DNA from 2 places in the Agrococcus jejuensis genome. Region 2 is predicted to be linked to the other one. Evidence: predicted binding sites of a transcription regulator. Region 2 holds the regulator's gene; the other holds the start of a gene.

Region 1 (12,845 bases), 580 kb from region 2:
CGTGCTCGCTTCGCTCGCGCGCTCCTCGACCCTGAGTCCTCCGCGCGGAGATCGCTTCGCGATCTCAGCGCTCCGGACTCAGAAGTCCATGCCACCCGTGGGGTCGCCAGCGGGCATCGGGTTCTTCTCGGGCTTGTCCGCCACGACCGCCTCGGTCGTGAGGAACAGGCCGGCGATCGACGAGGCGTTCTGCAGCGCCGAGCGCGTGACCTTCACGGGGTCGGCGATGCCGGCCGCGAGCATGTCGACGTACTCGCCGGTCGCGGCGTTGAGGCCCCAACCGGGCTCGAGCGAGCGCACCTTCTCGGCCACGACGCCCGGCTCGAGGCCGGCGTTGAGGGCGATCTGCTTCAGCGGAGCGTCGATCGCGACGCGCACGATGTTCGCACCCGTCGCCTCGTCGCCCTGCAGCTCGAGCGTCTCGAACGCGGCCTTGCCGGCCTGGATGAGCGCGACGCCACCACCGGCGACGATGCCCTCCTCGACGGCAGCCTTGGCGTTGCGCACGGCGTCCTCGATGCGGTGCTTGCGCTCCTTGAGCTCGACCTCGGTCGCGGCGCCGGCCTTGATGACGGCGACGCCACCGGCGAGCTTCGCCAGGCGCTCCTGCAGCTTCTCGCGGTCGTAGTCCGAGTCGGTCGCCTCGATCTCCGAGCGGATCTGGCGCACGCGGCCGGCGATGGCCTCGGCGTCGCCGGCACCCTCGACGATCGTGGTCTCGTCCTTCGTGATGACGACCTTGCGGGCACGGCCGAGCTGCGCGAGCTGCACGCCCTCGAGCTTGAGGCCGAGCTCCTCGGAGATGACCTCGCCGCCCGTGAGGATGGCGATGTCGGCCAGCTGCGCCTTGCGGCGGTCGCCGAAGCCGGGAGCCTTGACGGCGACCGACTTGAAGATGCCGCGGATCTTGTTCACGACGAGCGTCGCGAGCGCCTCGCCGTCGACGTCCTCGGCGATGATGACGAGCTGCTTGCCCGCCTGGATCACCTGGTCGACGATCGGGAGCAGGTCCTTGATCGCCGAGATCTTCTGGTTGGCGATGAGGACGTACGCGTCCTCGAACACCGTCTCCTGGCGGTCGGGGTCCGTCACGAAGTACTGCGACAGGAAGCCCTTGTCGAAGCGCATGCCCTCGGTGAGCTCGAGCTCGGTGCCGTAGGTGTTCGACTCCTCGACGGTGACGACGCCCTCCTTGCCGACCTTGTCGATCGCCTCGGCGATCAGACGGCCGATCTCGGGGTCCGCGGCCGAGATGGATGCCGTGGCGGCGATCTCGTCGGTCGTCTCGATCTCCTTGGCGTGGTTCACGAGCTGCTCGGAGACCGCTGCGGTTGCCTTCTCGATGCCGCGCTTGAGGCTGATGGGGTCGGCGCCTGCCGCCACGTTGCGGAGACCCTCGCGCACGAGCGCCTGGGCGAGCACCGTCGCGGTCGTCGTGCCGTCGCCGGCGACGTCGTCGGTCTTCTTCGCGACCTCCTTGACGAGCTCCGCGCCGATCTTCTCGAACGGGTCGTCGAGCTCGATCTCCTTCGCGATCGACACACCGTCGTTCGTGATGGTGGGGGCGCCCCACTTCTTCTCGAGCACGACGTTGCGGCCACGGGGACCGAGGGTGACGCGCACGGCGTCGGCGAGCGTGTTGAGACCACGCTCGAGGCCGCGTCGGGCCTCCTCGTCGAATGCGATCATCTTTGCCATTGCTGTCTCGTCCCTCCTGGAACACGTCGACACGTCTGTTGGCACTCGGCGGTCCTGAGTGCCAGGGAGAGTCTGGCACTCAGGGCACGCGAGTGCAAGCGAGCGCGACGCGCAGCGCCGGCGTTCGCCGAGGGCCTACGAGACGCTCGCGGAGCCCTCGTTCGGCACGAGCTCGACCCACGTGTTGCCCGGCGTCAGCACGACCGGCTGGCCCGCAGCATCCACGATCTGGATGGGGGTCGCGATGTCGGGCTTCGACCACGTCACGGGCACCCACGAGCAGCCGCTCGCGACGAACCCCTCGCCCGAGTAGCCCTCGAGCATGGTCTGCGGGATGTTGCCGTTGGGGATGACCTGCACGCGCAGGACGACGACGTTGGCGGCGGTGAGCTGGTTGCCGTTCGCGTCGAGGTCGGCGACGCCCTGCTGGCCGCGGGCCCAGCGGCCCGTGCCGGCGTCGCAGCCCCACTGGCGCGACTGCCCCTGCGAGAACGCGAGGGCGAGCTGCGACGCGGGGCCGCCCGTCGTCTGCGACGTCGGCGTGGTCTCGTCGTCGGAGTAGGCGAACTGCGGCTGCGGCGGGGCGAGCTGCGCGTTGTCGGCCTGCAGCTGCGCGGCCTGCAGGATCACGTTGTGCGGTGCCGCGTGGGGGCCGCCGCGCGAGTAGTACGCGTCGTAGGTGCCGCCGCCGTGGATGACGCTCGTCGACGTGCTCACCGCCTGCATCGCTGCGACGAAGTGGGGCTGGCCGCCCGAGAACGCGATCATGCCGCCGAACGGGCCGGCGATGCCCGGATCCATCGGGCGGATCGAGCGCACGGGGCCGATCTGCTGCGGCACGTTCGAGTGCCACACGGCGACGTAGCGGGTGAGGCCGCCCTCGACGAGCTCCTCGTAGACGATGTCGGTGGCCTCGAGGCCGAACTGCGCGCGCGCGTCGGGGTGGTCGTCGATCTTCGCGAGGATCGCGGGCAGCTGGATCTCGGCGGCGACCTCGACGCCCGTGAGCGGCGCCGTGATGGGCTCGGGCTCCGGCGTCGGCGTGGGGGTGGGGGTCGGCGTCTCGCTGTCGCTGGGGCTCGGCGATGCCGACGGCTCCGGATCGCCGCCGCAGGCCGTCAGGAGACCGGCAGCGACCATGAGGATCGCGACGGTGCGGGTGGCTCGAGATGCTCGCATGCGCGACAGACTAGAGGCCGCCGTGCGCGCTCAGCGGCGTGGCTCGCCGGGCACGACCTCACGCGCCTGCGGCCGCTCGCCGCCGTCGAGGTCGAAGTCGACTCGCTGGCCCTCGGCGAGCACGCGGAACCCGTCCATGCGGATGTCGCGGTAGTGCACGAAGACCTCGGCGGCGGACTCGTCGACGACGATGAACCCGAAGCCCTTCTCGCGATCGAACCACTTCACCGTGCCGCTAGGCATCCGCCGTCTCCTCCACCTCGCCGAGTCGTCCGGGGAGACTACAAGGCGCCCCTGGGGGACAGATGGGGGTGGCTGAGGACGGCTCAGCCGCGCTAGGGCGTCGAGGACGGCTCGGGCTCGACGCCCGTGCCGACGATGACCGTGATGGTCGAGCCCGACAGCGGCTGGTCGGTGACCTCGGTCGCCTCGACGCCGATCGCCTGCGCGATGCCGAGGGCGGCCGCCTCGAGGTCGGCGCCCTGGTAGTAGACGGTCGTCGCATCGCGCTGCTCGCTCGCGTCGGCGACGGCTGCGACGGGCCAGCCGCCGCCCTGCAGCGTCGCGGCGACGGCGTCGGCCGCGCCGGCGCCGGAGGCGTCGAGCACCGTGATCGTCGTGCCTTCGGGCAGCGCCGCGGGGTCGGTGATCGGCTCGGGACCCGTCGGCACGCTCGTGTCGACGCTGCCGACCTGCAGCAGCTGCAGGGCGCCGAGGCCGCCCACCACGAGCAGGACGCATGCGGCGGCCGCGACGATGGCCGTCATCCACCACCGCCACCAGCTGCGCTCGGTGGAGCGGTGCACGCCCACGCGGCCCATGCGCGGAGCGCCGTCGAAGCGGTCGGTCACGAGGCCTCCCCACGATCGCGGATGCGCTGGAGCCTGCGCACGAGCATGGCGTCGTATCGCAGGGCGGCCTCCGTGTCGATGAGCGCGTTGAGCAGCTGGTAGTAGCGGGTCGTGGACCATCCGAACCGTGCGCGGATCGCGCTCGCCTTCGCTCCCGCGTGCGTGCGTGCCGAACCCTCGAAGTCGAGGATCGACCGTTGCAGCGCCGTGAGATCGTCGGCGTCCTCCGGCTCGGACATGACCACCGATCATACCTTCGCCGACGGCGTAGGCCGTGCCGCGTCATGCGGGCTGCACGGCGCGTAGCATCGAGGCATGAGCGACTTCCAGGCCCCGTCCGACGACCAGTGGCGCGAGCGCCTCTCGCCGGAGGCGTACCAGGTGCTGCGCGAGGCAGGCACCGAGCGCCCCTGGACCGGTGCGCTGCTCGACGAGAACCGCCACGGCGTGTACTCGTGCGGCGCGTGCGGCCAGGAGCTCTTCAGCGACGAGGTGAAGTTCGACTCCGGCTGCGGCTGGCCGAGCTTCTACCAGGCCGACCCCGGCGCCGTGACGCTCATCGAGGACACGTCGCTCGGCATGACGCGCACCGAGGTGCGCTGCTCGCGCTGCGGCAGCCACCTGGGCCACGTCTTCGACGACGCCCCGCAGACGCCGACGGGCGACCGGTTCTGCATGAACTCGATCGCGCTCGACTTCACGCCGAAGGCCTGACGCCTCCGCGCCGTCAGGCCGCTGCGGGCGGCCGACGGCGCACGGTCGACACCGCGACGCCCGCGATCGCGAGGCCGGCGCCGACGTACGACAGCACCGACACGGGATGCCCCGACGTCGGAGCGACGAGGTCGAGCGCGAGCGCCATGACGACCTGGCCCGCGATCGACGCGAGCCCGAGCGCGAGCACGCCGATGCGATGCACCGCCACGGCTGCGATCGCGATGAAGACGCAGCCGAGCGGACCGCCGAGGTAGAGCCACCACTCGGCAGGCAGCGGCTGCAGCTCGACGCCGGATGCGAGCCGCACGGCCACGACGACCGCGAGGGCGAGCGTGCCGACGAGGAAGTTCGACGTCGTCTGCGTGAGCGCCGACTGCGTGTGGTGGTGCACCTGGCCCGCGAACGCCTGCTGCAGCGCGATGAGCATGCCCGCGACGAGCGGCAGCAGCACGAGCAGCATCGACGACGACTGGAAGCCGCCGGCCGCGGCGCCGACGCCGACGGCGGCGATCGTCACGAGCGCGCCGAGCACGCGCTGCGGCGTGATGCGCTTCGCCGCGAGCACGCCGATGCCCATGCGATCGACCGCGAGGCCCGAGAGCGTCTGACCGGCGACGATGCCGACCGTGAACAGCGCGACGCCGAGCGTCGGCACCGCGAGGCCCTGCGACGCGACGACGACGGCGCCGAAGAGGCCCGTGAGCGCGTACCACCAGCGCAGCCGCCCCTCGCGCAGCGCGACGACCATGCGGCGCGCGCCCGCGCGGCCGGCGGGCAGCACGAGTGACAGCAGGCCGACGAGCGTCAGACCGAGGCCGAACGAGATGAGCGCAGCGGTGGTGCCGTCGCCGATCCGCACGGCGAGCTCGCCGTTGACGCGGCTCTGCGCCGCCATGGCGAGGCCGCCCACGAAGGCGGCGAGGATCCACACGAGACGCACCGACCCAGCCTACGCGCGGCACGTGCCCGCACCGGCACCCCGCGCGCTCGGCGGGGCCGCGAGCGTGCGAGGATGCTGCGAGCGCCTCCTTAGCTCATCAGGTAGAGCACCGCACTTGTAATGCGAAGGTGGCCGGTTCGAGTCCGGCAGGAGGCTCGACATCGCTGACGCGGTCTTGGAATCACCTCGCTCCCCCACCCGCTGGTCGAGGAGGCCCCGAGCGCAGCGAGGAGCCGTCACGAGACCACGCGACGTGCCCGCTCGACGCGACCATGCGCGTGACCGAGCAGGAGCGGCGCTCACGTGGTCTCGTGACGCGTGCTCGCTGCGCTCGCGCGCTCCTCGACCAGCTGGCGGGAAGCCTCGCCGCGCCGCGCCAGCGACGGGCGCCGAGCGTCAGCCCTCGGCGACGAACGCCGCGAAGGCCGCCGCGTCGGCGACGTCGCCCGAGTACAGGCGGTCGCCCACGTAGACGCTCGGCACGCCGCCGAGGGGCTGTCCGCCGGGCAGCGCACCCTCGAGCGCGCGCTCGGTCGCCTGCCGCGTCCACCACGCGAACGTGCCCTGCGTCACGCAGTCGCCCGCGCCGTCGACCGCCTCGTCGGCGAGCTCGACGACGCCGGCCGCGTCGAGGTCGACGTTGCGCTCGAGCATCGCCTGCAGGAACGGCAGCGCCGCACCGGCATCCTCGTCGGCGACGCACGCGAGCGCGGCGACGCCGATCGACGACGCGTAGCCCGACTCGACGGTGTCGCCGATCGCCACGGGCACGTATGCGATCGTCGCGGTGCCGTCGGCCGCCCACGCGTCGAGCTGGTCGCCGTTCGCCTCGAGGAAGCGCGCGCAGTACTCGCACGTCGGGTCGACGACGACCGTCACGACCGTGCCGTCGCTCGGCAGCGCGTCGGGCTCGCCATCGGCGGGCACGGCATCCTGCGCCACGACGCCGTCGGCGTCGACGACGAGCGCGTCGGCGAGGTTCGCCGGGCCGTCGGCCGCCTCGAGGCGGGCGATCTGGCCGCCGATCGTCTCCTGCAGCGACTCGACGTCGGCGTCCTGCACCATCCACCGCCCCGACCACAGCACGGGCACGTCGTGCAGCAGGGCGCCGGTGCGCAGCCGCGACGCCTGCGCGTCGTCGGCCGCGAGGGTCAGCACCGTGTCGGTGCCGCACGTCGCGACCGCGGGGTCGTCGGCGGATGCGCGGTACTGCTCCACGAGATCGGTGCACGTGCCGCCGGCGTCGACGTACGCCGCCGACAGCTCGCCGAGCGACTCGGGCCCGATGGGCTCGACGCCCTGCGCGCAGCCGGCGACGAGCAGCAGCGCCGCGCACCCGACCAGGCCGGCGCCGGCCCGTCGGGTGCGCAGGCGCATCAGCCCTCGCTCGGAGCGGGCGTGGCCTCGCTGGGCGCCGGGGTCTCCTCGGTCGAGGAGCCGCCGCTGACCTGGCCGAGCGCCGCCTGCACGAACGCGGTGAACGAGGCGCCGTCGCCGGGCTGGCCGCGGTACTGCTCACCGTTCACGAGCACCGTCGGGGTGCCGGTGATCTGCACGCCGTCCTCACCCGACGGGCCGGGCTCGAGCTGCGCATCCTGCGTGGCCCGCTCGACCCACGACTCGAACTGCACCGACTCGACGCACTCCGTGAAGGCGGCGTTCGTGTCGACGCCCGCCTGCTCGGCGAGGCCGATGAGCTCGTCGTCGGTGAGGCCCTCGGTGTTCTCGCCCGGCTGGTTCTCGTACATGAGCGTGTTCCACGCGTAGAAGCTGTCGGGCGACGCCTCGGCGACGCACGCGGCGGCGTTCGCGGCGCGCGTCGAGTACTCCTCGCCGAGCGACAGCCGGTCGAGGAACGACACGGGGTGGTACTCGACCGTCGCGACCCCATCCGAGATCAGCTGGTCGATCGTCTCGCCGTTCGTGGTCTCGAAGAGGCCGCAGTACGGGCAGAGGTAGTCCTGGTAGATGACGATCTGCACGACGTCGTCGCGCTCGTCGGTCGCCACGGGCGCCTCGTCGGCGGCGAGCGCCGGCGTCGTCTCGGCGACGTAGCCCTGGCCGACGACGATGCCGTCGGACGCCATGTTCTCGGGGCCGGGCCCCGGCGGGCGGATGGCGTTGACGATCACGAGCGTGACGATCGCCACGATCGCGACCGCACCCACGAGGATGCCGCCGATCGTGAGCCCCCTCTTCAGGCGCTCGTCGCGCTGGCGCTTCTGCTGCTGCGCCTTGGCAGCCTCGCGTGCCTGCGTGCGTCGCTCGTTCTTCGTGAGTCGTCGATCGTTCGTCATCGGTCCTCGTCGGTGTCGTGGGGCCGCACACCAGGATACGGGCGAACGCTATGAACTTCCGCCGCGCCTGTGCCAGAGTGTCAGCACACGGGACTACGAGGTCCCGCTTCCATTCACGAAGGATCGTCCGGCACGTACCTGCCGGTGAAGGAGGATGACGATGGCGTCTGTCACGTTCGACAAGGCAACCCGTCTCTACCCGGGTGGCACCCGTCCCGCAGTCGATGCGATCGACCTGGAGGTGGCAGACGGCGAGTTCCTCGTCCTCGTCGGCCCCTCCGGCTGCGGCAAGTCCACGACCCTGCGCATGCTCGCAGGGCTCGAGGAGGTGAACGACGGTCGCATCCTCATCGGCGACCGCGACGTCACCGACATGCCTCCCAAGGACCGGGACATCGCGATGGTGTTCCAGAACTACGCCCTCTACCCCCACATGACCGTGGCGGAGAACATGGGCTTCGCGCTCAAGATCGCGGGCGTCGGCAAGGACGAGCGCGCCGAGCGCGTGCTCGAGGCTGCGAAGCTGCTCGACCTCGAGCCGTACCTGTCGCGCAAGCCGAAGGCCCTCTCGGGTGGTCAGCGTCAGCGCGTCGCCATGGGTCGCGCCATCGTGCGCCAGCCCCAGGTGTTCCTCATGGACGAGCCGCTGTCGAACCTCGACGCGAAGCTGCGCGTGCAGACGCGCACGCAGATCGCGTCGCTGCAGCGTCGCCTGGGCGTCACGACGGTCTACGTCACGCACGACCAGACCGAGGCCCTCACGATGGGCGACCGCATCGCGGTGCTCAAGGACGGCATCCTGCAGCAGGTCGGCTCGCCGCGCGACCTGTACGCGAGCCCCGCGAACGTGTTCGTGGCCGGCTTCATCGGCAGCCCGGCGATGAACCTGCTGCAGCTGCCGACGAACGACCAGGGCGTGCTGTTCGGCGACCACGTCGTGCCGATCCCCCGCGAGACGCTCGCGAAGGCGAAGCAGATCACGGTCGGCATCCGCCCCGAGGACCTCACGATCTCGACGTCGGGCCCCGGCCTGCCGCTCAAGGTCGACCTCGTCGAGGAGCTCGGCGCCGACGGCTACCTGTACGGCACGGCGCAGTCGTCGAAGATCGTCGACGTCTCCGAGGCGGTCGACACCGAGGCGGAGGCGACGGAGGGCGTGAGCCTCGTCGCCCGCGTCGACGGCCGCAACCACCCGCACATCGGCGACCAGGTGTTCGCGGTGCCCGACGCGTCGCACCTGCACCTGTTCGACGCGGAGTCGGGCGAGCGCCTCTAGCGCGCAGCATCCACGCACGAGCGGGGCGGGACCGGATGGTCCCGCCCCGCTTCGTCGTGTCGGGGCCAGTCAGTCGCGCGCGGCCTCGACGGCGGCCTCGAAGGTCGCCTCGTCGGTGGCGTCCTGCACGATCTGCCCATCGACGATGACCGTGGGCGTGCCCGTGAGCGGCACCGTCTGCCCGGGCAGCGACGTGTCGGTCGCCGCATCGGTCGACGCCTCGACGAACGGCGCGAAGGCGATGGTCGTGACGGCGACCGTCAGCGCCTCCGACTGCGCGCCGGCCTCGGCGGCGATCGCGAGCAGCTCGTCGTCGGAGTGCCCCGTCGTCTGCTCCCCCGGCTGGTCGGCGAAGAGCGCGCGGATGACGGCGGGCGTCGCCTCGGGGTGCAGGGACGCGACGGCGGCGACGAGGTTCGCGGCGCGCGTCGAGTACTGCGTGCCCTGCGACTGGCCGTCGAGGAACGACACGGGATGGATCTCGAGCGCGACGTCGCCGGCCGCGACCGCATCCTCGAGGTATCGGCCGTTCGCCGCGAAGAAGAGGCCGCAGTACGGGCACAGCAGGTCGACGTAGGCGACGACGTGCACGCGGTCGCCGACGTCGGTCGCGGCGACCGGCGTCGGCGTCGGGCCCGCCTGCGACGTCGACGCGACGCCCTCGTCGGTCTGCAGCACGCCATGGCTCGCCATGTTCGCGGGGAAGCCCGCCGCGAGCACCGGTGCGGGGTCGGAGGCCGAGGGCACGGGCGCGACGGCGGGCGGCAGCACGACGCAGCCCGCGAGCACGAGCGCGGCGAGGGATGCGGTGACGACGGCGGCGAGTCTGCGCATGCTCGGCACGATAGGCCACGCGCATCCACGCGTCCTCAGTAGGCTCGGGGGCATGAGCGGCAACCTCCGCATCACGTCCGCGCTCATGGACGCGACCCTGCTCGAGATGCCCTGGCACCTCCCCCTCGACCAATGGCCCGACGACGTCGTCGTGACGCTGCCGAAGGGCATCTCCAGGCACCTCGTGCGCTTCGCCCACCTCTCGGGGCGCGTCGTCGCGCTCAAGGAGACGAGCGACGAGATGGCGCGCGGCGAGTACGACATGCTGCGCAGGCTCGGGCGGCTGCAGGTGCCGTGCGTCGAGCCGCTCGCGGTCGTCGCCGGTCGCGTCGACGAGCACGGCGAGCCGCTCGAGACGATCCTCGCGACGCGGCACCTGAAGTTCTCGATGCCGTACCGCGCGCTGTACTCGGGCTCGCTCAAGGTCGCGACGGCGCAGCGCCTCGTCGACGCGCTGGCGCTGCTGCTCGTGCGCCTGCACCTCGTGGGCTTCTTCTGGGGCGACGTCTCGCTGTCGAACACGCTCTTCCGGCGCGACGCCGGCGCGTTCGCGGCATACCTCGTCGACGCCGAGACCGGCAAGCTCTACCCCGGCGGCCTCTCGCGCGGCCAGCGCGAGAACGACCTCGAGATCGCGCGCGTGAACATCGCGGGCGAGCTGCTCGACCTGCAGGCGGGCGGCAGGCTGGACGAGGGCCAGGACCCCGTCGACGTCGCGGGCTCGATCGTGGCGCAGTACCGCGAGCTCTGGGCGCAGCTCACCGAGGTCGAGCAGTTCGACCAGGCCGAGCGGTGGCGCATCAACGAGCGCGTCGAGCGCCTCAACGCGCTCGGCTTCGACATCGACGAGCTGCAGATCCGCACGGATGCCGACGGCACGAGCGTGCGCATCCAGCCGAAGGTCGTCGACGCCGGCCACCACCACCGGCGCCTGCTGGGGCTCACGGGCCTCGACGCCGAGGAGAACCAGGCGCGGCGCATGCTCAACGACCTCGATCAGTACGCGGCGGCGCAGCGGCGACGCGGCGACGACGCCGACGACGAGCAGCTCGCGCACGACTGGCTCGTGTCGCGCTTCGAGCCCATCGTGCAGGCGGTGCCGCGGCACCTGCGCGGACGCCTCGAGCCCGCGGAGGTGTTCCACCAGGTGCTCGAGCACCGCTGGTACATCGCCGAGCGCGAGTCGCGCGGCGTGCCGCTCGCCGAGGCCGTGCAGTCGTACATCGTCGACGTGCTCGAGCACCGGCGCGACGAGGCGGCGGTGCTCGAGGTGTCGACGCAGACCGTGCCCATCCCGATCATCGGCCCCAACGGGCAGCCGATCGGCGACGAGGACCTCGAGGTCGACTGGCGCGACCTCGTCTGAGGCTCAGCCCTTGCGGCGCTTCGCGACCTCGTAGAGCGTCACGGAGGCGGCGATGCCGGCGTTGAGCGACTCGGTCGCTGCCGAGATCGGGATCGACACGATCGCGTCGCACGTCTCGGCGACGAGGCGCGACAGGCCCTTGCCCTCGCTGCCGACGACGATCGCGAGCGGGCCGTCGGCCAGCTCGAGCTCGTGCAGGTCGACGTCGCCGCCGCCGTCGAGGCCGATGACGAAGACGCCCTCGGACTTCAGCTCCTCGAGCGTGCGCGTGAGGTTCGCGGCCATGGCGACGGGCGTGCGCGCCGCGGCACCCGCCGACGTGCGCCATGCCGACGCCGTCACGCCGACCGAGCGACGCTGCGGCACGACGACGCCGTGGGCGCCGAACGCGGCGGCCGAGCGGATGATCGCGCCCAGGTTGCGCGGGTCCGTGATGCCGTCGAGCGCGACGATGAGCGCCGGCTCCTTCGCCTTCGCGGCACGGTCGAGCAGGTCGCCGGGGTGCGCATACTCGTACGCGGGCACCTTGATCGCGATGCCCTGGTGCACGGTGTCGGGGCCCGACATGCGATCGAGCTCGGGGCGCATGACCTCGAGGATCGGGATCTGGCGCGACGTCGCGATCTTCAGGATCTCCTGCACGCGCTCGTCGACCTCGATGCGCGCGGCGACGTAGAGCGCCGTCGCGGGGATGCGGGTGCGCAGCGCCTCGAGCACGGCGTTGCGGCCCGTGACGAGCTCGGAGTCGTCCTTCGCGCTCGACGGCTTGCGGTGCCGCGGCGGCTGCGGCGAGCCGCCGCCGCGCGCCTTCGCGGCGGCGAGGCGCTCCTGCGCGATCTTGCGCTTGCCCGCCGGGTGCCAGGCGCGGTCCTCGGCCTTCGGCGTCGGGCCCTTGCCCTCGAGCGAGCGACGGCCCTTGCCGCCGGTGCCCTTCGTGGCGCCCTTCTTGCCTCGGGGCCGCTGCGGCTTGTTGTTGCTGCTGCTCATGCGATGCTCCAGATGGTGTCGTCCTTGCCGTCCGCCACGGCGATGCCCGATGCTGCGAGGGCGTCGCGGATGCGGTCGGCGGCTGCGAAGTCTCGTGCGTCGCGCGCGGCGCGACGGTCGGCGATGAGCGTCTCGACGAGGCGGCCGAGCGCGGCATCCGCCGCTCCCCCGCCCGTCGGGCCCCATGCCGGGTCTGCGGGGTCGAGGCCCAGCACGCCCAGCATGCCGCGCACCGACGACGCGGCGGCGAGCGCCGCATCCGTCTCGCCCGCGTCGATCGCGGCGTTGCCTGCGCGCACGGCGTCGTGCAGCGCGGCGACGGCCTGCGGGGTCGAGAGGTCGTCGTCCATGGCGGCGGCGAACGCATCCGGCACCGCGCCGACCGCGACGTCGCCGAGGCGCCCCGCGCGCTCGAGGAAGCCCTCGATGCGCGTGAACGCGGCCTCGGCCTCGGCGAGCGAGCCGTCGGCGAGCACGCCCTCGACGGTGCGGATGTCGATGGCCGAGCGGTAGTGCGGCGTGGCGAGGAAGTAGCGCACGACGATGGGCCTGGCGGATGCGAGCAGGTCGTGGGCGAAGATCGAGTTGCCGAGCGACTTCGACATCTTCTCGCCGTCGACGTTCACGGTGCCGTTGTGGCTCCACACGCTCGCGAAGTCGAGGCCCGCGGCGGTCGACTGGGCGAGCTCGTTCTCGTGGT
Region 2 (16,153 bases):
TGGCCGAGGTCGGCGCCGTTCGCGACGAGGTCGACGAGCTCGCGCACGAGCCGCTCCGACTGCTCGACCTGCTCGGCGTCGCCGTCGAGCGTCACCTGGTTGCCGCGCACGGCGACGGTGACGTCGGGGTACTCGCGCTCGAGCCGCGTCAGCAGCCGGTCCTGCGGCCCGAGCAGCCGCACCATCTGGATGCCGTCGATCTGGATCTCGGCATGTGCGTCAGGCAAGGGACTCCTCGGTGAGGTCGGCGCCCGCGAGCACGTGGGCGTGGACGTGGAAGACGGTCTGGCCGGCGAGCTCGCCCGTGTTGAACACGAGGCGGAAGTCGCCGTCGGCGCGCTCGAGCGCGATGGCCTTCGCGGCGCGCACCATGGCCGCGAGCAGGTCGGGGTCGCCGGCGGCGAGCTCGACGACGTCGCGATACCGCGCGGTCTTCGGCACGACGAGCACGTGCAGCTCGGCCTTGGGCGCGATGTCGGCGAACGCGATGATCTCGTCGTCCTCGAGCACGATCTCGGCGGGGATCTCACGCGCGACGATGCGCTCGAAGATGGTGGGCTCTGCCATGGCTCCAGCGTACTCGCGGGTCACCAGCGCCACCGGGCCGCGAGGGCCGCGATCGCCGCCGGCCCTGCGGTCGAGGTGCGCACGACGTGCGGTCCCATGCGCACGCGCTCGCCGCCGAGCCGCTCGAGCTCGTCGGGTGCGATGCCGCCCTCTGGCCCGACGACGAGCAGCATGTCGCGGCCGTCGGGCTCGAGCGTCGACAGCGTCGCGTCGCCTGTCGGGTCGAGCACCACGAGGCGCCACGTCGACGCGAGCGCCGCGAGGGCCGTCGTGTCGACGACCTCGAGCACCTCGGGCACGTGGGCGCGCAGCGACTGCTTGCCCGCCTCGCGCACGATGGTGCGCCAGCGCGCGAGCGCCTTCGCGCTCTTGTCGCCCCTCCAGGCGACGATCGACCGCGACGCCTGCCACGGCACGATCGCGTCGACGCCGAGCTCGGTCGCAGCCTGGATCGCGAGCTCGGCGCGGTCGCCCTTCGCGAGCGCCTGCGCGAGGCCGATGCGCGGCGTCGGCGCCGGCTCGTGACGCACCGAGCGCACGACGAGCACGACCTCCGGACGCACCTCGGCGAACTCCGCGTGGCACAGCGTGCCGCGGCCGTCGGCCACGAGCACGCGCTCGCCCACCCGTGCGCGGCTCACCGTCGCGGCATGGCGCGCATCCTCGGGTCCGAGGACCACGCGGTCCCCCGCCTCGACGTCGAGGTCGTCGACGTAGTAGCAATGCGCCATCAGAAGCGCAGGAACCGATCACGGAGCTTCGAGAAGAGGCCCTGCTGGAACTGCGCCATGCGCGGAGCCGGCGGCTTCGTGCGGTCGCGCAGCTGCTCGAGCAGGTCCTGCGCCTTGCGGTCGAGCTTCGTCGGCGTCGCCACCTGCACGCCGAGCTTGAGGTCGCCGCGACCCGAGCCGCGCAGCCTGCCGACGCCGCGGCCGACGACCGTGAGCACGTCGGCGCTCTGCGCGCCCGCCTCGATCGACACCGTCACGGGGCCGTCGATCGACTCGATCGTCGCCTCGGCGCCGAGCGCCGCGTCGATCATCGACACCTCGAGGGTGCCGAGCAGGTCGTCGCCGTCGCGGCTGAAGACGTCGTGGTGCTTGACGTGCACCTCGAGGAAGAGCGTGCCGGGCTCGCCGCCCGCCTCGCCGACCTCGCCCTGGCCGGGCAGCTGGATGCGCAGGCCCGTGTCGACGCCCGCGGGCACGTCGACCGGGATCGTGCGCTCGGCGCGCACGCGACCGTGACCGGCGCACGTGGGGCACGGGATGGGGATGACGGTGCCGTGGCCCTGGCACGAGCCGCACGGCTGGCTCGTCACCATGTTGCCGAGCAGCGAGCGCACCTGGCGCTGCACGTGGCCGGAGCCCTTGCAGATGTCGCAGGTCTCCTCGCGCGTGCCCGGCGCCGTGCAGCGGCCGTCGCACGTCTCGCACAGCACGGCCGTCTGCACGCGCAGGTCGCGGTGCACGCCGAAGACGACGTCGTGCAGGTCGAGCTCGATGCGCAGCAGCGAGTCCTGGCCCGGGCGTCGCCTGGGCCGCGGCCCCTGCTGCCTGCCCGCGCCGCCGAAGAACTGCTCGAAGATGTCGCCGAGGCCGAACCCCGCCTGCTGCGGGCCGCGGTCGTAGTCGGCGCGCGACTGCGGGTCGGACAGCACGTCGTAGGCGTGCGTCACCGACTTGAAGCGCTCGGACGCCTCGTCCGACGGGTTCACGTCGGGATGCAGCTGCCTCGCGAGCTTGCGGTAGGCACGCTTGATCTCGTCCTGGCTGGCCTCGCGGGGCACGCCCAGGACCTCGTAGTGATCGCTCATCGCTCCTCGTCGTCGAGCAGCCGCGTCAGGTACCGCGCGACGGCGCGGACGGCTGCCATGTTCGATGCGTAGTCCATGCGGGTGGGGCCGAGCACGCCGACGCGGCCAGCCTCGTGCCCGCCGGCGCCGTAGGCGCCCGTCACGATCGACGTCTGCTCGAGCCCGTCGGCCATCTCGCGCCCGATGCGGGTCGCGACGGCCGTCGCCTCGGCATCCATCTCGCCGAACAGGCGCAGCAGGGTCACCTGCTCCTCGATGGCCTCGAGCACCATCGTGACCGAGCCCGACAGGTCGGCGCCGCCGCGCACGAGGTGCGAGGCGCCGGCGATGACGAGGCGGTCGCCCGCCGTGGGCGCCAGCACGTCGCCGAGCACGACGACGAGCCGCGCGGTCGCGGTCGCGACGGCAGGCGATGCCGCGTCGACGACGGTGCCGAGCGCCTCCTCGGCGTCGGTCGTGGGCTTGCCGGCGACGGCGACGTCGAGCGCGCGGCCGATGGCCTGCGCCGCCTCGGCGGCGATCTGCTGGCCGGCGTCGACCATGCGCTGCTCGACGCGCCCCGAGTCGAGGATGACGACGAGCAGCAGGCGCGCCTCGGCGACCTGCACGACCTCGACGCGGCGCACGCGCGCCTTCGCGACCGAGGGGTACTGCGCGAGCGCGACCTGGTTCGTGAGCTGCGACAGCAGGCGCACCGAGCGCGCCATGACGTCGTCGAGGTCGGCCGCCTCGTCGAGGAAGCGTGCGATCGCCTGCCGCTGGGCGGGCGACAGCGGCTGCATGCCCTGCAGCCGGTCGACGAAGACGCGGTAGCCCTTGTCGGTCGGGATGCGACCCGACGACGTGTGGGGCGCGACGATGAGCTCGGCCTCCTCGAGCTGCGCCATGTCGCCGCGGATCGTCGCGGCGCTCACCCCGAAGGAGTGGCGCTCGACGATCGACTTCGACCCGACGGGCTCGCTGGAGGCGACGTAGTCCTGCACGATCGCCCGCAGGACCTCGAGGCCGCGATCCGTGACCATCGTTCCCCCCTCGCCTGGCACTCGTCGTTCGTGACTGCCAATCGTACCGCGCTCGACGGGGCTCGATCCGTCTCGACCATGGGTGCGTTCTCAGCCTCCTGCGAGCATGATGGACGCAGCCAGTCCCGGCCCCCGTGATCGAGAGGTTCGACCATGACCGACCCCAACGGCCCCGCGGCCACGCCGGACGAGCCGCAGGCTCCGCAGTTCGGCGCCCCCACCCCGGGCGCAGCCCCGGCGCCGGGCCAGCCCGCGCAGCCCTTCTCCAGCCCCGCACCGGCTCCCGGCTCCGTGCCGCCGGCGCCGCCCGCCTACGGCGCACCCGGCCAGCAGGTGCCGCCGCAGCAGCCGCCCGCCGCTCCCCCGTACGGTGCGCCCGGCCAGCAGGTGCCGCCGCAGCAGCCCTACGGCGCTCCGCAGTACGGCGCCCCCGGCCAGCCGCAGTACGGCGCCCCGGCCGGCGCGCCCATGTCGCCGCAGGATGAGAAGCAGTGGGCGATGCTCGGCCACCTCGGCGGCATCCTCATGTGGCTCGGCCCGCTCATCGTCTTCCTCGTCTACAAGGACCGCAGCGCGTTCGTGCGGCAGGAGTCGAAGGAGGCGCTGAACTTCCAGATCCTCATGACGATCGGGCTCGTGGGTCTGCTCGTCATCGGCACGATCACGAGCGTCATCGGCGTCGGCCTCATCCTGCTCGGCCTCGCCTGGGTGCCGTCGGTCATCGGCATCATCTTCGCGATCATCGGCGCCGTGCGCGTCAACGGCGGCGGCTCGTACCGCTACCCGTTCAACTGGCGCATCATCAAGTAGACGCTGCCGGCGCGAGGCGAAGGGCACCCTGCGGGGTGCCCTTCGTCATGTCGAGGCGGTGAGGCGGCGCACGACCGTGTCGGCGAGTAGCCGGCCGCGATCCGTCGGCACGACGCGACCACGCAGCGCCGAGGCGCCGTCGACGAGCCCCTCGGCGATGAGCCCGGCGACGGCCGCGCGGCCGTCGGCGTCGAGCGCCTCGATCGGCAGCCCGGCGCGGATGCGCGTCTCGAGCAGCACCCGCTCGACGCGGCGCGTGTCGTCGTCGAGCACCTCGCGCGCGAGCGCAGGCGACTCCCCCGCCGCGAGGCGCTGGGCGTAGGCCGCCGGATGCTTGACGTTCCACCAGCGCACGCCGCCGACGTGGCTGTGCGCGCCGGGCCCGATGCCCCACCAGTCGTGGCCGAGCCAGTACGACAGGTTGTGCCGCGACACGGCGCCGCCGCGCGCCCAGTTCGACACCTCGTACCAGTCGTAGCCCGCGGCGCCGAGCGACGCATCCGCAGCCTCGTACATCGCGGCGTGCAGGTCGTCGTCGACGGGTGCGATCTCGCCGCGGCGGATGCGACGGGCGAGGGCCGTGCCGTCCTCGACGATGAGCGCGTAGGCCGACAGGTGGTCGACGTCGTACGACAGCGCGGCGTCGAGCGAGCGCTGCCAGTCGTCGAGCGACTCGCCCGGCGTGCCGTAGATGAGGTCGACGCTCACGTCGAGCCCCGCATCCTTCGCCCACTGCACCACGAGGGGCACGCGGGCGGGGTCGTGCGTGCGGTCGAGGGTCGCGAGCACGTGCGGCACGGCCGACTGCATGCCGAAGCTCACGCGCGTGAAGCCGGCGTCGGCGAGCACGCGCAGGTCATCGGCGTCGACGGAGTCGGGATTCGCCTCCGTCGTCACCTCGGTGCCCTCGGCGAGGCCCCACTCGTCGCGCACGGCCGCGAGCATGCGACCGAGGTCGCCAGGCGGCAGCAGCGTGGGCGTGCCACCGCCGACGAACACCGTCGAGAGGGGGCGCCGCACGGCGGCGTCGTGCGCGGCGAGGTCGTCGAGCACGCGGCCGGCGAGGCGCACCTCGGCGATCGCCTGGTCGGCGTAGTCCGCTTGCTTCGCGCCGCGCAGCTCGGTCGACGTGTACGTGTTGAAGTCGCAGTAGCCGCAGCGCACGCGGCAGAACGGCACGTGCAGGTACGCGCCGAAGCCGCGCTCCGCGGCACCCGGGGCGGCGGATGCGGGCAGCGCGCCGTCGACCGGCGCTGCGTCGCCGTCGGGCAGCTGCCCCATCAGTCGACGCGGATGCGGCGCAGCGCGTCGAGGTAGCGCGCGTGGTACTGCCGCTGGATGCGCTGCGTCACGGGACCGCCCAGCCTCGCCCACCACGCCTGCGGGCGCGAGAGCACGCGCAGGTGGAAGAAGACGGAGTCGTCGTCGGCGAGCTCGACGAGCATCCGCTCCTCGCCCGCCTCCGGGTGGCCCTCGAGCGAGCCGAAGATCACGGCGTGCGTCGTCGCCTCGTCCTCGACCGCGATGACGCGGATGGGCGCGTGGATCTGCAGCAGACCCACGCGGATGCGCTGCATCGCGGAGTCGCCGGGCTGCAGGAACGGCTCGCCGTCGGCCGCGAACACCTGCTGCGCCTCGGTCGACGCCGCCCGTGCCGGATCCTTGCCCTCGAACCCGACGGGCCGGTACGTCGACTGGTCGACGGTCGGCTGCACGTCGACCTCGATGCCGCTGAGACGCTGCACGCGCCACGTGCGCAGGCCTGCGACGGCCGCGTCGTAGCGGGCGCGACCGTGGCCGATGCGCGAGCGCTTCGAGACGAGCTCGTAGCCCTTCGGCGGGAACCGGTCGAAGTCGAAGTGCGCGGTCGCCCCGATGATGCCGTAGTTCGCCGGCCTCCCGGCAAGATCCTGCACTCCGCTGCTCCCACGTCGACTCGCGGCGCACCCGGGTTCGGATGGCCTCAGCGAGGATAGCGCGGCGGCGGCGCTCTCGGCATCCGTGGGGCTGCTCGTCAGGCTCGGCGGCGACGCGTCCGACAGGATGCGACGGTGCCCCTCCGCATCCGCGCGCTCGCCGCCGCCGCCCTCCTCGTCTCGCTCACGGCATGCGCCACGACGACTCCGCAGCCGTCGCCCACGGCCTCGAGCACGCCGTCGGCGTCCGCCGAGGCGTGCGCGACGAGCCCCGAGGCGGCGCCCGGCGACCCCGCCGCGCTCGTGACGCCACGCGCGCTCTGCGACGACGACGGCGAGGCGTGGGCGCGCACCTCGATGCCGGGATCGCTGCCGCTCTTCGCCGCCGAGGGCAGCGACGCCCCCGCGTGCGCTGCGCTCGGCGGGTCGTTCTCGGTCTCGCTGCTCGACGTCGAGCGCCTGCTGCACGCCCTGAGCGCCGAGTCGCTCGACGACGCAGGGCTGCCGCTGCTCGGCGGCGCGACCGTGCAGGCTGCGGTGCTCGACGTGCCCGACCACGCCGCGCACGTCGAGGCGGCGCTCGACGGCATGAGCGCTGCGTGCGCGGGCTCGACGGGTGCCGCGGGCCTCATCGCGGCAGCCGACCAGGACGGCTGGCGCGGCGTGACGGTGACCGCCGACGACGGCACGATCCAGCGCGTCCACTGGCTCGCAGGCGACGCGACGCTCGCGATCGTCGCGACCGACGACGACCTGCAGCCCGCATCCCTCGCCACGGTGCTGCGTGTGCAGCGCGCGCTGCTCGAGGACCCGCCTGCCGCGGACCCGTGGCCGGCGGACTGCGCCGCGAGCCTCCCGTGGGCCGAGGGCGAGCCGCACCTCGCCGCCGACCCCGCCTCGCTGTGCGCTGCCGACGGCGGACCCTGGATCGTCGCGCCGAACGCGATCGTCGAGCGCGTGTCCGGCGCGCGCGACGGCACCTGCCGGGCCGACTCGACGACGAGCAGCGCCGTGAGCGCCGAGCTGCTCGTCGCGCTCCTCGACGACACGTCGACCGTGCGGCTCGGTGACCGCCCCGCGTACGGCGGCACCGTCGTCGTCGCCGTGCTCGACGACGCCGCAGCCGCCGACGCCGCGGCGGTGGCGTTCGACGCCGGGCTCGCGTGCGTCGGCACGACGCTCGAGTCGGGCGTCGCGTGGGACCAGTCCGTCGCGGCCGTGCCCACCGTCGACGGCTGGACGTCGCTCGCGATCACCGAGAGGCCGCGCGCCGACGGGTACCCGGAAGGCACCGCGGTCGTGCAGCACTGGGCCGTGATCGACGGCGCCTTCGTGCTCGTGCAGGTGCCCGCCGACCTCGACGCCGCAGCGACGCAGACGCTGCTCGACGTGCAGCGCGAGCGCCTGAGCGCCTGACGCTCGCGCGCCCGGGGCGCGCGTCGAGGGCTACGACTCCTTGCGCTCGCCCGTCGAGAGCGCGGCGATGAACGCCTCCTGGGGGACCTCGACGCGACCGACCATCTTCATGCGCTTCTTGCCCTCCTTCTGCTTCTCGAGGAGCTTGCGCTTGCGGGTGATGTCGCCGCCGTAGCACTTCGCGAGCACGTCCTTGCGGATGGCTCGGATCGTCTCGCGCGCGATGATGCGCGCGCCGATCGCCGCCTGGATCGGCACCTCGAACTGCTGCCGCGGGATGAGCTCGCGCAGCTTGCCCGCCATGAGCGTGCCGTACGCGTACGCCTTCTCGCGGTGCACGATCGCGCTGAACGCGTCGACCTGCTCGCCCTGCAGCAGGATGTCGACCTTCACGAGGTCGGCCTCCTGCGTGCCGTCGACCTCGTAGTCGAGAGATGCGTAGCCCTGCGTGCGCGACTTCAGCTGGTCGAAGAAGTCGAAGACGATCTCGCCCAGCGGCAGGCGGTAGCGCAGCTCGACGCGGTCCTCCGACAGGTACTCCATGCCCTGCAGCGTGCCGCGACGCGTCTGGCACAGGTCCATGATCGTGCCGACGTAGTCCTTGGGCGCGAGCACCGTCGCGTTCACGACGGGCTCGACGACGCCGTCGATCTTGCCCTCGGGGAACTCCGACGGGTTCGTGACGATCACCGACTGCTTCGCCTCCGTGCGCACCTCGTAGACGACGCTCGGCGCCGTCGCGATGAGGTCGAGGCCGAACTCGCGCTGCAGACGCTCGGAGATGATCTCGAGGTGCAGGAGGCCGAGGAAGCCGACGCGGAAGCCGAATCCGAGCGCGACCGACGTCTCGGGCTCGTACACGAGCGCCGCATCCGAGAGCTTCAGCTTGTCGAGCGCCTCGCGCAGGTCGGGGTAGTCGGAGCCGTCGATCGGGTACAGGCCCGAGAACACCATGGGCTTGGGGTCGGCGTAGCCCTGCAGCGCCTCGGTCGCCGGCTTGCGCGACGTCGTGACCGTGTCGCCGACCTTCGACTGGCGCACGTCCTTCACGCCCGTGATGAGGTAGCCGACCTCGCCGACCGACAGGCCCTTCGACGCGATGGGCTCGGGGCTCGAGACGCCGATCTCGAGCAGCTCGTGCGTCGAGCCCGTCGACATCATCTGGATCTTCTCGCGCGGGCTCAGCGTGCCGTCGACCATGCGGACGTACGTGACGACGCCGCGGTACGAGTCGTAGACGGAGTCGAAGATCATCGCGCGGGCGGGTGCATCCACCTCGCCCTTCGGCGCGGGGATCGTGCCGACGACGCGGTCGAGCAGGGCCTCGACGCCCTCGCCCGTCTTGCCGGAGACGCGCAGCACGTCGGCGGGGTCGCCGCCGATGAGGCCAGCGATCTCGGCCGCGTACTTCTCGGGGTCGGCCGCGGGCAGGTCGATCTTGTTGAGCACGGGGATGATCTCGAGGTCGTTCGACATCGCGAGGTACAGGTTCGCGAGCGTCTGGGCCTCGATGCCCTGCGCGGCGTCGACGAGCAGGATCGCGCCCTCGCACGCGGCGAGCGAACGCGACACCTCGTACGTGAAGTCCACGTGACCGGGGGTGTCGATCATGTTGAGCGCGAAGGTCTCGCCGTCGACGTCCCACGGCATGCGCACGGCCTGCGACTTGATCGTGATGCCGCGCTCGCGCTCGATGTCCATGCGGTCGAGGTACTGCGCCCGCATGGCACGCGCGTCGACGACGCCCGTCAGCTGCAGCATGCGGTCGGCGAGCGTCGACTTGCCGTGGTCGATGTGCGCGATGATGCAGAAGTTGCGGATGCGCTCGGGCGCGGTCGAGGCGGGCTCGAGGGCGGTGGACGAGCGGGGCACGGTGCTCCTGGGGATCACGGGACGAAGCGGACCCTCCATCCTCTCACGCCCCGCGCCCTCGCTCGTGAGGTCGGACGCGCTGCCGCGTGCGCGGTCAGCCCGCGGGGACGAGGCCCACGGCGCCCGACACGGTGCCGGTCGACGCGACCGAGATCGCGACAGGGCCGGGGATCTCGACGGGCGACGACTCCGTGGCGGCCGGGGCGCTCGTGCCCGGCTCCGCCTCCTGCGCGCACGTCGACGTGCCGGTCGCGACCTCGGCGCCCGACGCCGCATCCGTGAGCGTCCACTCGACGCCCGAGCCGTCGACGCTCGCGCACGAGAAGCGCACGACGTGGCTGCCCGCCGGCGCCTCCAGGGTGTAGTCGTGCGTCGCGGGCTGCCCCTCGGGCAGGGTCGCGTAGAACGCGAAGTACGCGACGGGATCGACCGACTGGATCTCGGTGAGGTACGGGTCGAGCTGCTCCTCGTCGGTCGACGGCGACGGCGTGGGCGTCTCGCTCGGCGCGGCGCTCGTGGGCGGCGCGCTCGACGCGGGCGCGTCGTCGTCGGCGGCGGATGCGCAGCCGGCGAGCGCGAGGGCGGCGACGGCGGCGAGCACGGGGGCGACGGAGGCGATGCGCATGCCTCGACGGTATCGGCGGTGCCCATGCGCGCGGGATGCGCGCGGAGTGCGGCCGACGTCCAGGTCGGATCGCTCGCGCTCTCGTAGCGTCGAGTCGTGCACCCCGCCCCACCCCCGGTCGCGACCGCCCGCGTCGTGCCCGGATGGCAGATCGGCATGATCTGGTTCGCACTCGTGCTCTCGGTGCTGCTCATCGTCGGCCCCATCCCGTTCCTGCCGCTGCCCGACGGCCTGCTCGGGCTCACGCTCATGGCGCTCGGCACGCTCCTGACCGCGCTGATGGTGCCGATCGCGCGCGGGCTCGTCGTCGAGCTGCGGCTCGAGCCGCACCGCATCGTCGCGCGCCGGATGCTCGGCGCACCGGTCGTCGTCGCGAGGCACGACGTGCGCGACGTCGTCGTCGCCTCGTCGTTCATGCAGCCGCGTCGCTACGGCGGACCCCTCGAGTCGATGCGCGTCATGCTCGTGGGCCACGAGGGCCGCACCCTCGTGGCGGCGACGTGGTCGACGCTGCGCTTCGACCCGCCCGCGTTCTTCGCACCGTGGGGCATGCGCCCGTTCCTGCTGCCCGAGCCGATGTACGCGCCCGAGCTCGAGCGCCGCGTGCCCGGCGGCACGAGCAGGCTCGAGCGGCTCGGCCCCGCCATGATGATCGTCATCCTCGTGCTGCTCGCGATCGAGGCCGTCGTCGCCGGGGTCGTGCTGCTCCTGGCGCAGGTGCTGCGATGAGGGTGTCGTGGTGAACGACGCGCCCCCGCCTGCGTTGGCGCACCATCCGCGACCCTGGTAAAGTCCTCTGTTGGCTTCCATGCGTCGCGCCCTCTTCGCGATCGCGTGTCCGGGGCCACGAGCCGAGCCGAGTCCCACACTCGCGAGGCCGCCAGCCCCACAGGCAATCACGACCGAAGGAATCACCATGGCGAACATCAAGTCGCAGATCAAGCGCATCCTCACCAACGAGAAGGCGACGCAGCGCAACCGCGCCGTCAAGAGCGAGCTCCGCACGCACGTGCGCGCCACGAAGGCTGCGATCACGGCCGGCGACAAGGCCGCTGCCGAGACCGCCCTCAAGCAGGCGACGCGCAAGCTCGACAAGGCCGTCTCGAAGGGCGTCATCCACGAGAACCAGGCCGCGAACCGCAAGTCGTCGCTCGCGAAGCAGGTCGCCGCGCTCTGATCGAGCACGCACCGAACGCGAGGGCCCGTCCGCGAGGACGGGCCCTTCGTCGTTCTCGGTGCCGAGCGGCTAGGACGCGAGGATGCGCACCATGCGCTCGAGCGCGTGCATGGGGCTGCGCTGCGCGCCCTTGACGGCGTGGTCGGTCTCGGCGATGAGCGCGATGGCGCGGCCGAGCCGGTCGTCGGAGTAGCGCTGCAGATCGCGGCGCGCGTTGCGCACCTGCCACGGCGCCATGCCGAGCGCCTTCGCCGCCTGCCCCTCGGGGCCGTGGTTCGTCGACACCTTCGCGAGCTGCCGGAAGCGCATCGCGAACGCGGCGACCACCGGCACGGGGTCGGCGCCCGACGCGATCGCGTGGCGCAGGCGCACGAGCGCCGCGGCGGCGTCGCCCGCGACGACGGCGTCGGCGACGTCGAACGCCGTCGTCTCGACGTGCCCCGCGTAGTACTCGCGCACGGTCTCGTCGCTGATCTCGCCCTGCGTGTCCTGCACGAGCTGCTTGCACGCGGCGGCGAGCTCGGCGAGGTCCTTCGCGAACGCGCCCGCCAGCGCGCGCAGGGCGCCCTGCGTCACGGTGCGACCCTCGGCCTGGATCTCGGCGCGTGCGAAGGCGATGCGCGCGTCGTCCTTCGTGATCGGCAGGCACGGCACCTCGACGTGCATCTTCCTCACCGCATCCAGCAGCTTCTTGCCACGCACGCTCGAGCCGTCGTGGCGCAGCACGAGGGTCGTGTCGGGCACGGGCTCGGCGATGTACGCCAGCGCCTCCTCGAGGAAGGCGTCGCTCGTGGCCTGCACGCGCGAGACGCGGATGAGCCGCGGCTCGCCGAACAGGGAGGGGCTCGCGAGCTGGATGAGCGTGCCCGGCGCGTACTGGTCGGCCTCGATGTCGCTGATCTCGAGCGACGGATCCTCGTGCGCGAGGATCGAGCGGATGCGCTGGATCGCGCGCTGCGCGAGGTACTCCTCCTTGCCGGCGACGAGCACGACGGGTGCTGGCGCTGCGGCGTCCCACGTCATCTGCCTCGGCATGCCACCAGCGTAGGGCCGACGGGTGACGGCGGCGGTCACCGCTGCGTCGAACTCGCAGTAGCCTCGGCGATGCCCTTACCTGCCCGGAGGCACGCCATGCACGGAGTAGCCAAGCATCCACCCGGAGTGCAAAAGTTCGGACCGGATTGCTGCTTCATTTGCGGTGCAGGTATCCCCCCTGGCTCTCCCGAGCGCACCGTCGAACACGTCTTCCCGAAATGGCTGCTCCACAGCCTCGGTCTCTGGGACGCAAAGATCACCCAACTGAACGATCGGACTCGCGCCTACCGCCAGTTCGTCGTCCCTTGCTGCAGGCGGTGCAACGGGCAGGTCTTCAGCCCAATCGAAGAGCGTGTCAAGCAGGCGGCGGAAACCGGCTTTGACGGATTCGCAGCCCTCGACCGCACGGACCTGTTCCTGTGGTTGGGCAAGATCTATTACGGAATTCTCGTGCGCGAGAGTTTCCTCCCCTTGGACGTAACAGATCACGATGGCCCTCGATTGGTGCCCCAGGCCGCACTGGAGTCGAACAGTCTCCATCACTTGCTCCTTCAAGCAGCGGCGGGCACGACGACATGGCGACCGCTAGAGCCCGGGCCCGCCAGCATTCACTTCTTTCGTTGCCTAGTAGCCGACGATCTTGATCTGAGGTTCGACTACTTGGACGATGTTGCCGTCCCGGTGATCGCCCTCAGGTTCGGCCCCATCGGTGTAGTCGCATGCTTGCAGGATTGGGGCCGATCAGAGGGCGTGCAAGCACCACATTTGGAGGCTGCTAGGTCAATCGAGCTCCATCCCACTCAGTTCCGTGAGGTCTACGCACGACTCTGCTACATCACCCGCAAGTCATGGATTAACGTTTCCGTCCCCGTGCTGGAAGTGGAAGGACAACGTGTTGTCATCGCCCCTGCGTCGATGCCCTTCGAAGGTGAGTTCAATCCCACTGAGTTCGCTCCTGCGCTAGCGAGAGTCTGGGGAGTGGAGACTAGTGCGATCGCGGATGTCAGCGGGGTGCGTTCGACGCTGATGAACGCGGATGGTTCGGGGTTCCAGGTTCCGGACGCGGAGACGTACCTCCGAGCGCCTTTCGCCAACACCGGGCTTTGGCCAGCGCACGAGCTGTCGATGCCGTAGCGGTCACCGCTGCGTCCACGCGACCGCGCCGTCCAAGGCGATCGTGCCGTGCTCGTCGGTGCGGAGCACGAGCATGCCGCGGCGCTCGAGCTCGGCCATGAGGTCGGGTGCCGGATGGCCGTAGTCGTTCGGGCCGACGGGCACGAGCGCGACCTCCGCACCGACGGCGTCGTAGAGCGGCAGGTGCTGGTCGGGCGAGCCGTGGTGCGCCACCACGACGACGTCGGCTGCGGGCACGCCGTCGGCGAGCAGCGCGCGTTGCGCCTCGGCCCCGAGGTCGCCCAGCACGAGCACGCGCTGACCGCCGACGGCCGCAGCGACGACGATCGAGGCGTCGTTGCCCGGCTCGGCATCCGCGTCCTCGGGCCACAGCAGGTCGAGGGCGCCGTCGCCGACGCGCACCGACTCCCCCGCGGTGCCCAGGTGCAGGCGTGCACCGCGCGCGGCGAGGTCGTCGAGCAGCGCGGGCGCGTCGTCGTCGGGCGGGCCGTGCACGACGAGGTCGGCGCGGCCCGCGACGGCATCGACGCCACCGACGTGGTCGGCGTCGAAGTGCGTCAGCACGACGACGTCGAGGCGGCCGATGCCGAGCAGGTCCATGCAGGCGGCGAGCGGCTCGGGCTCGCGGCCCGTGTCGACCAGCACCGTCGCGCCGCCGAGGCGCAGCACCGACGCGGCCCCCTGGCCGACGTCGCACTGCGCGATCGACCAGTCGGGCAGCGTCGCGCGGGCCACGAGCGTCGGCACCTGCACCGTGCCGGTCGCGAGCACGACGACGCACACGGCGGCGGTCGCGCCGCGAGCGATGCGTCGAGCGGCGATGCCCGCACCCACGGCGGCGACGACCGCGACGGCCAGCACGACGCCCGCCCATCCGGCGGGCCAGGGCGGACCGGCGGGCAGCAGCGTCGACGCGTGCGCGAGCCCCGCGATCCACGCCGACGGCAGCCACGCGATCCATGCGACCGCGGCGGCGAGCGCAGGTGCCACGACGGCGACGGCGCACACGACGAGGCCCAGCACCGTCGCGACGGGCGCGGCGGGTGCCGCGAGCACGTTGGCGGGCACGGCGACGAGCGCGATGCGCGGATCGAGCACGACGAGCACCGGCAGGCACCACAGCTGCGCGGCGAGCGGCACGCCGATCGCTGCAGCGACGGGCATGGGCATCCACCGGGCGAGCGCCTCGGCGAGCGGCTGCGCGTGCACGAGCAGCCCCGCCGTCGCGAGGACGGAGAGCGCGAAGCCCGCCGAGCGGGCGAGGGTCGGATCGACGGCGAGCGCCACGAGCACCGCGAGGGCGAGCAGCGCGATGCCGACGCGGCGCACGCCGCGGTGCAGCGCCACGAGCGCGAGTCCGGCCATGATCGACGCACGCACGACGCTCGGCTCGGGGCCGACGAGCACGACGAAGCCCGCGAGCGCCGCGCCCGCGACCGCGACGCGCAGCCAGCGCCGCAGCCCCGCCGCCATCGCGCATCCCAGCGCGAGCGCCACGACGATGGCGCAGTTCGCGCCCGACACCGCCGTGAGGTGCGTCAGGCCCGCCTGCAGCATCGCGGCGTCGAGCCCCGACGACACGAGCGACGTGTCGCCGATCGCGAGGCCCGGCAGCAGCGCGCCGCCGTCGCCAGGCAGGTGCGCCGTCGACTGCCGCAGCCCCTCGCGCACGCCCGCCGACCATCCCGCCCACCACGCCCGGTCGACGCGCTCGACGTCCTCGCACGCCAGGCGCCACGCATCCGCAGGCCCGGCGTCGCCCGCCCACGCGTCGCACGTCGCCGTCACGGTGTCGCCGAGCGCGACCTCGTCGCCCGATGCGTCGAGCACCACGACGACGACGCGGGCGTCGCGCACGACGTCGTCGCCGCACGTCGCCTCGACGATGCGCGCCGGCATCGGCGCCGCGTGGCCGCCGAGCTCGAGCGTCATCTCGGTGCACGACGCCAGGTCGCGCTCGACGGTCGGCACGCTGAGCAGCAGGCCCGCGAGACCGGCGCCGACGGCGACGAGCGTCGCGACCGCACGGATGCGCAGGACGCGGTGGGCGAGCACGACCCCGACGACCGCGACGGCGAGGGCCGCGAGCGCCACGATGCGCTGCGCGTCGCTGCCCCACGCGAGCGCCATCGCCGCCCACGCGATGCCCGCGGGCACGACGAGGCGCGCATCCGTCGACGCGACGAGCCGCATCGATCAGAACGCGACGAGCGGCTCGAGCGCCACGAGCATCGCCGGCCCGATGCCCGAGACGGCGTCGAGGTCGTCGACGCTCGCCCGATCAGAGGCACCGCGCCCGCCGCCACCCGCCTCGCCGGTCGGCTGCCGCACGTCGCCCGCGGCGCCGACGCCGTCCCATCCCAGGAACTGATCCATGGGAGACGACGGTAAGAGCGTTGGATCCCCACGCAGCCACGCGACCTCGCACCTGTGGACAGCAGACGCCTGTGCAGACGAGTGCCGCCGCACCACCCGTGGCCGAGGCCCATGTGCCGTCCGGCTACGCGCACATCCCGGCTCGCACACCGAGACCGTCGTAGGGGGACCACCGCATCTCGATCCTCCGGCGTCCGTGAAGCCTGCCATCCCGGCTGGATCCCAGAGATTTGCTCACATCTGACCCTATGGTTGACCTGTCGGAGCCTCACGCTCCTCGCCCGTCGCTCAGGTCAGACAAGCCGCGCACCATGGCGCGACGTCGATGCCGAGCACATCCAAGGAGATCGAGATGGTGCAGTACACCCGCGAGCAGGCTCGAGCCGA

The links. The regulator HrcA, encoded in region 2, represses chaperone genes, less so after heat shock. The targets are predictions, from matches to a motif close to TTNGCACTCGNNNNNNNCGAGTGCNAA.
Region 1: a site for HrcA is predicted at 1,737-1,763, ahead of groL (chaperonin GroEL). Genes of this name have one in related genera too.

Annotation. Positions count from the first base shown of each region.
Region 1 covers NZ_LT629695.1:828,407-841,251, forward strand. Annotated here, with positions in the region: gene groL (chaperonin GroEL) at 79-1,698, opposite strand; gene BLQ67_RS03910 (DUF3048 domain-containing protein) at 1,834-2,877, opposite strand; gene BLQ67_RS03915 (cold-shock protein) at 2,908-3,120, opposite strand; gene BLQ67_RS03920 (LytR C-terminal domain-containing protein) at 3,213-3,728, opposite strand; gene BLQ67_RS03925 (DUF3263 domain-containing protein) at 3,725-3,967, opposite strand; gene msrB (peptide-methionine (R)-S-oxide reductase MsrB) at 4,044-4,442, shown strand; gene BLQ67_RS03935 (DMT family transporter) at 4,456-5,385, opposite strand; tRNA gene BLQ67_RS03940 (tRNA-Thr) at 5,469-5,541, shown strand; gene BLQ67_RS03945 (DsbA family protein) at 5,782-6,762, opposite strand; gene BLQ67_RS03950 (DsbA family protein) at 6,762-7,682, opposite strand; gene BLQ67_RS03955 (ABC transporter ATP-binding protein) at 7,843-8,958, shown strand; gene BLQ67_RS03960 (DsbA family protein) at 9,028-9,792, opposite strand; gene BLQ67_RS03965 (DUF4032 domain-containing protein) at 9,845-11,158, shown strand; gene rlmB (23S rRNA (guanosine(2251)-2'-O)-methyltransferase RlmB) at 11,162-12,145, opposite strand; gene cysS (cysteine--tRNA ligase) at 12,142-12,845, opposite strand, start outside.
Region 2 covers NZ_LT629695.1:245,789-261,941, forward strand. Annotated here, with positions in the region: gene BLQ67_RS01155 (PhoH family protein) at 1-185, opposite strand, end outside; gene BLQ67_RS01160 (HIT domain-containing protein) at 220-567, opposite strand; gene BLQ67_RS01165 (16S rRNA (uracil(1498)-N(3))-methyltransferase) at 588-1,298, opposite strand; gene BLQ67_RS01170 (DnaJ C-terminal domain-containing protein) at 1,298-2,383, opposite strand; gene hrcA (heat-inducible transcriptional repressor HrcA) at 2,380-3,405, opposite strand; gene BLQ67_RS01180 (DUF4870 domain-containing protein) at 3,559-4,215, shown strand; gene hemW (radical SAM family heme chaperone HemW) at 4,261-5,496, opposite strand; gene BLQ67_RS16560 (DUF1990 family protein) at 5,496-6,131, opposite strand; gene BLQ67_RS16270 (hypothetical protein) at 6,267-7,547, shown strand; gene lepA (translation elongation factor 4) at 7,578-9,419, opposite strand; gene BLQ67_RS01205 (hypothetical protein) at 9,514-10,044, opposite strand; gene BLQ67_RS01210 (hypothetical protein) at 10,141-10,773, shown strand; gene rpsT (30S ribosomal protein S20) at 10,961-11,221, shown strand; gene holA (DNA polymerase III subunit delta) at 11,291-12,256, opposite strand; gene BLQ67_RS01225 (hypothetical protein) at 12,383-13,390, shown strand; gene BLQ67_RS01230 (ComEC/Rec2 family competence protein) at 13,394-15,583, opposite strand; gene BLQ67_RS01235 (hypothetical protein) at 15,587-15,766, opposite strand; gene BLQ67_RS01240 (hypothetical protein) at 16,119-16,153, shown strand, end outside.